Linked DNA regions of Panacibacter microcysteis. The protein of the gene in region 1 interacts with the protein of each later gene in a pairwise test. Links are inferred from orthologs where the notes say so. Each region holds a gene or a part of one and is shown on either strand. Other genes may lie near its edges.

Region 1 (3,114 bases):
CAGGCATCAAACCATCTGCCAGCTTATAACTAAAAGATGAGCCTAGTGTAACGATAAGCCAGTCTGCCTGTTTTAAGAACGTATGCGCTTTTGCCTGTGATTCGTTGATCATTTGCAAACACACGTCTTTATCGGGGTGCGAAAACCTGCTGTGGTGCTGCCAGCTATGCCATGCTTCATTGAGGTAAAAGAGGTCATCTGCGGTGTACCGGCGGTTCTGTATGTACGAAATGAGACTGCTGCACACACTAAGTGGATCGAACAAAATACCATGAGGGTTTTGCAGTATGCTGAATTTTACATCGGCAAGATAATTTCCGATATGCTCGGTAAAGCAGGAACCGGTGAGTAATAATTTATCATGGTATGTAATAAAAGGTTGTAACGCTTTTATATTGATGTCGGTAAGTAGCTTCATTAAATAAATATTTCATTTGCCAGCTGTATACAATGTTGCAGAGCCTGGCGGTTGATGTGCAACTTTAAACCCTGCGCTTCAAAATAGCTGATCATTGTTTCCGTAGGCATGTTGCCAATAAGATCATCCTGCGCCATGGGGCAGCCACCTATACCTTTTAGTGCCCCATCAAAACGCCTGCAACCTGATGCGATTGCGGCTTGTAACTTCTGGTGCACATTGGCGGCAGATGAGTGTAAATGCACACCAAATTCTACGGTTTTATAACCGGGTACAAGTGCTGCCAAAGCATTGGATATTTGCTCAGGGGTTGCCAGCCCTACCGTATCTGCCAGCGAAATAATGGTAATATCAAGCGCAGCTATTTTATCTGCCCATTGCAACAGGATTTCTTCGCTGTAAACATCGCCATAGGGGTTTCCAAAACCCATGCTGAGGTAGATAACCAGTTGCTTTTTATTTTTTATGCATAATTCCTGTATGTCTGCAACCGTGCCCAGGCTTTCTTCCTGGGTGCTGTTTGTGTTGCGCTGCTGAAAAGTTGGTGATACGGAAAAAGGAAATCCGAGGTATGTTATTTCATCATAGCCAACAGCCTGTTCAGCACCACGCCTGTTGGCTATGATGGCCAGCAATTTTGTTTGAGTATCACGTAAATCAAGCGCTGTTAACACCTGCTTTGTATCTGCCATTTGCGGTATGGCTTTAGGGGATACAAAACTGCCGAAATCAAGTGTATGAAATCCTGCTTTAAGTAAGGCATTCAGATAACTGGTCTTAACAGGTGTTGGTATAAAACTGTGCCAGCCCTGCATGGCATCTCTCGGGCATTCCACCAGTTGTATTGTTTGTAATTCCGGCATATAAACCTTTATGCTTTGAGCATTCTCTGTTTCAACGCTTCATATAATATTATACCTGTTGCAACAGAAACATTTAACGAATCGAAACCTTCTTTCATTGGTATGGTGAAATGAGCATCGGCCGCTTTGCTCATGTATTGCTGCACGCCTTTTTCTTCGTTACCCATAATGATACAACATGGTTCCGTAAGACCAAGCTCATGCAGTTTAATGCCAGCTTTCATTTCGCTCGTAAATACTTTCACGCCATTCAGGTGCAATGTATCTACCGCTTTTAATAAACTATTTACCCTGCATATATTGATACGTTCCATTGCACCGGCACTGCTTTTTACAGCATCTTCATTTAATGCTCCCACTCCTTTGTCGGGAATAATAATCGCCTGTGCGCCGCAGCAAACCGCACTTCGCGCTATGGCGCCTATGTTCCTTACATCGGTTACACCATCCAGCATTACAAAAAGTATTGTTTCACCTTTATCATTTGTGTGATCAATTACCTGCTGCAGATCCTGGTAGACCACGCTTGTTTTATAAGCTACCACACCCTGGTGCTGTACATTCGTTAAACCGTTTAGTTTTTCGTTGGGTACATATTGTACAGGTATATTCAGATCTTTTGCAAGTTTTCTTATTTCCTGTATTACGTCTCCTGACGCGTTTTTGTACATCAGTATCTTATCGATTGTTTGCCCGCTTTTAAGTGCTTCTGTAACAGGGTTACGGCCTGCAATAATATTTTTCTTCGATTGAAACATAAGACTGCGAAAATATAAAGTCCCGCCGAATTGGCGGGACTTTAAAATATGTTAAGCATTATGTATAACCCGGCACTAATAAACTACGATCTTACCTGAGTAGGTAACTTTTCCGTTAGCATCGCTAACTTTTACAAGGTAAATACCACTGTTTACAGAGGCAGGAAGTGCAATTTGTGTAGTTGATTTGGCATTTACGTTGATCACTTTTGTAAGTACAGCGTTACCCGTTACAGTTGATAACTGAAGTGTTTGCGTGCCTGTAGCAACCTTATCAAATGAAACCTGGAAACTCCTGGTTATAACAGGGTTGGGAAATATGCTTACAGCACTGTTGCCGGAAACATTTACAGCAGGATTTGCTTTTACTTCAGAAATACTCTCGTAAGCCAGGTGACCACTTGCAAGGTCAGATGCGTTATAAACATCTTCGCCTTGTTTTGCGAACGCTGTAGCTTTTAAGGTAGAAAGATCTACGCTGTAATAGTTATCTGTTCTGGAGGCACTGCTTACAACCACTTTGCCTTTATCATCTACAGCGGCGCCGTTAATGGTATAATCAGCAGGCATGTTATCGATTGCGCCCATATAATCGGCCACCATTGTTTGTGGGTTAATCCTGAACACGTTTCTTTTCATGCTGATCACATACAGGTTTCCCATTGCATCTGCAATCATATCTCCACCCCAGCTTGTGCAGAAGTTACGGATAGAAATACCATCGTTGTCTGCACCATCTTTTATTGCACCAAGATCTGAGATAGTAATTTTATTGCCGGACGTAAAACGGATAAGGTGGCTTGCATCATTGGTTAGTGCATAGCCATAACCATCAGCGCCAAAACACATTCTTGTTACTACATCGGCTTCGCTTCTTTCTTCAAAAGATTTTAAAGGGGTATTACGCACGTAATAAACAGCGCTTGTGCCTTTATTAAGGTCAAAATACCTTAACTCGTTACTGTGCATCGGCGTAAAAAACAAACGGTTTGTTTTTGCGTCATAAGCTGTTGCAGCCACAAGGCTTTCGGTAGGAGCACCTGATGCGGTACGGGCACCACTTAATGCATCCAAT
Region 2 (3,220 bases), on another replicon or contig:
ATTTTAACATAATCACTTATAGTCTTTCCTGTACCTGCGTATTTTAGTTGCTTATTGATGTCATATATGAGCGTTCTGTACTGCTCGATTTCACTTGAAGTTTCTTCCAACTGTTTGTTCAAATCGTTAACTTTATCTTGCAGATTTGCGATTTCGGTTTCATATAATTTAATGTGAAGCCGAGCTTGCTTGTCTGATTTTAAATCAATATGGATAGAAATATTTTCCATTCATCAAATATAGATGAAATAATCCTAATGGCGACAAAAAATTTAGTCTAACGTTATCCATAGAATTAGACCGATTGTGAATAATAAGATTTGGATTAGTCAAAATATTTAATTACGTCAAAGAAAATTAAGGCCAATGCAACGCAAGAGAAAAAAATAAAGCTCAACACCTCATTTGAAGAACTATTCAATATGAGTACTTCTTATGTACCAAAAGATAGTACTGTAAATAAAAAAGCTAAAACAGAACAGGTTTTAAAAAAGAAAAATAAAAATTGATATTATGGGTGTGCTGAAAAATGAAATGATGGAAAATGAGGAGATTAAACGAGATGCCCTACTAGCAAAAGTATTAGGGATAAGCTATGGCCAGTTAGTACAAACTGATTGGGATTTTGAAGAAGATGAAGTCAACTTAGATGTTCAATTTTCAAAAAATTCACCAACAGAAATACTCAGACAAATTAAGGGAATAAGTAGTCGAAGAAGAGTTTCTATAGGATTGAATGCATTAGAGAACACCGCATATTTATACAAAGAATATGCTCAACAACTAGGTATACTTTATAATGAAATTCTCATGTTTGATACATGGGAAATTGATATAGAAAATGACGACGAGTTTATATTTATTCAATTTGAAGAAGATACGGAAAATTATGAGTTGCTCTCTAAGATAAAACCATTTATAGATCAATCAAAGCCCAATTATACAGTAAAAGTTAGACGCGTGGACTAGCGTGGTTAAAGATGTATATCATTGCCGTTGCGTCGCACACTTCAGGGTTCGGTACGCTGGCAGGCATGTGCTACTATACAACACTTACTACGAGCCGGTTCCTGTGCAGGTTGTAAAAACTAAAATGACTGACCCGCAGTTTCATGCAGGCTAAGCAATGCATCAGATATATGATCAATAATGTCAGAAGCCAGCATTGATTCCTGCGCCATGGTTTGTGCCGCAATATCTGCTGCCAGCCCATGCAGGTAAACACCTGCAATGGCAGCCTGTAAAGGCTCGTAGCCCTGTGCGAGTAATGCAGTCAGCATGCCCGTCAACACATCCCCGCTGCCACCTTTTGCCATACCGGCGTTGCCGGTTGTATTGAACCATGCATTACCATTTGCAGCTACCAGCGTATAATGACCTTTCAATACAATGATCAGCGGGTATTGCTTAGAGAGTGTAATGGTTTTTTGCAAACGGTCAAAATCATTGTCACTTTTACCAAAAAGCCTTTCAAATTCTTTGGGATGCGGTGTTACAATTGTTTGTGCCGGCATTTTTTCCAGCCATGTTTTATTGGCCGAAACAATATTCAGCGCATCCGCATCTATAACCATTGGCGCTGTAAACTGCTCCAGTGTTTTTGATACCAGGGAACCGCTTTCAGCACCTGTACCTATGCCGGGGCCTATGCCAATTGTTTTATATGTTGCCGTATCAACAACTTCATGTTGCGACAGGCACATAGCTTCGGGCAGTGCACTGTGTACCGCGCTGAAGTAATCTTCGTGTGTGCAAAGTGTAACCAGGCCGGCGCCTGTTTTTAAAGCAGCTTTTGCACAAAGGATTGCAGCACCCATTTTGCCTTTGTTACCTGCAACAAGCATTGCATGCCCGTATGTTCCTTTATGTGCGAAGGATGTTCTCGGCTTCATGATCGCAGCAACATCTTCCCGGTTACTGAAACGCGGTGCCTCAACCGTATGGAGAAAAGCGGGTAACAAGCCAATATCCAGCACATGAACCAACCCTGTCAATGCTTCATTTTCTGCTACGATAAAGCATTGTTTCAACGCCTGGAAAGTGAGTGTATGGGTGGCTTTAATTACAGCGGCACCTTTCGAACTTTTATCTATAAACATACCACTCGGCACATCAATGGCTACTACGCTGGCACCGGAGTCGTTGATATGGTAAACAAGAGCGGCACTCAGATCCTGCAAGGGCCGGTTTAGCCCGCTGCCAAACAATGCATCTATAACAAGATGATCTTCTTTATCAATAAACGGAAAGAACTCCCCGGACTGAATATAATGTACCTGCACATTGGCCTGGTGCAACCGGTGCAGGTTTATTTGAAAATCATCTGTACCCCGTGCTCCAAACTCCAGTATATACACCACAGCGGTTAAACCTGCATCGGTCAGTTGTCTTGCTATAGCAAGACCATCTCCCCCATTATTGCCTTTACCACAAAAGATCACCACCTGTTGTTGCGGGAAATTTTGTCCGATAATAAAATCAGTACAACGTTTTGCGGCACGCTCCATCAGGTCTATAGAGGCTATTGGTTCGTTGGCTACAGTATAGGCATCCCAATCATGTATCTGTTGCGGCGATAGTAGTTTCATAGCAGCGCTAAAATTACTGCTTGCTTTTAAAATGCATGTTGCCTTTTTACAAACAACTTTTTTTACAGGGTAACAGTAGCTTATACATAAACATTGACAGGTATGGATAAAACATAAGCTGCCGGAACCGGAACTGCCGAAACATGCAATGCCGTACAAGAGTGCGACGCAACGAAAGCCTCATGCATATACTGTAGCATGGCCCACAATAAAACCATGTTAATTACTGTTTGAAATAAGCTTTTATACACACAACTTTGTATTTAACTTAGTATAACAGTTAACCACCACATCATGGATAACCAGGAACTGAAAGGATTTTTACAGCAACATAATATTGACAAAATAAAATTTGCTTTTGCAGACATCGATGGCATATTGCGTGGCAAAGTAATCAGCAAGCAAAAACTGCTCGACACACTGGATAGCGGTATTGGTTTTTGCGATGTGGTATTTGGATGGGACAGCAACGACCACGCCTACGATAATGTACAACTTACGGGCTGGCACTCCGGCTACCCGGACAGACCCGTGCGTATAGACCTTTCAACAATGCGCAGTATTCCCTGGCAGGATGATATACCTTTTTTCCTGGCAGACTTTAGTGGCAAACCTGGCCATGATCTGCCATC

The links.
Region 2: the proteins of rlmB (region 1) and I5907_RS16985 interact in binary tests that used the Escherichia coli proteins (3 or more experiments, as listed by UniProt). The link is inferred for Panacibacter microcysteis from one-to-one orthologs.

Annotation. Positions count from the first base shown.
Region 1 is NZ_JADWYR010000003.1:114,566-117,679, reverse strand. What follows is about bases 165-2,940. They hold rlmB (23S rRNA (guanosine(2251)-2'-O)-methyltransferase RlmB), read right to left. Parts: upstream 2,040-2,940; coding sequence 1,290-2,039; downstream 165-1,289. Other genes in these bases: I5907_RS19895 (T9SS type A sorting domain-containing protein), read right to left, coding at 2,115-2,940; I5907_RS19905 (hydroxymethylglutaryl-CoA lyase), read right to left, coding at 418-1,281; I5907_RS19910 (GSCFA domain-containing protein), read right to left, coding at 165-418. Outside these bases: more of I5907_RS19910, read right to left, coding at 1-164; more of I5907_RS19895, read right to left, coding at 2,941-3,114. UniProt on the Escherichia coli protein: Specifically methylates the ribose of guanosine 2251 in 23S rRNA.
Region 2 is NZ_JADWYR010000002.1:1,230,420-1,233,639, forward strand. What follows is about bases 339-3,220. They hold I5907_RS16985 (NAD(P)H-hydrate dehydratase), read right to left. Parts: upstream 2,589-3,220; coding sequence 1,089-2,588; downstream 339-1,088. Other genes in these bases: I5907_RS16980 (hypothetical protein), read left to right, coding at 514-969; I5907_RS16990 (glutamine synthetase family protein), read left to right, coding at 2,883-3,220. In the rest of the region: I5907_RS16975 (hypothetical protein), read right to left, coding at 1-230. UniProt on the Escherichia coli protein: Bifunctional enzyme that catalyzes the epimerization of the S- and R-forms of NAD(P)HX and the dehydration of the S-form of NAD(P)HX at the expense of ADP, which is converted to AMP.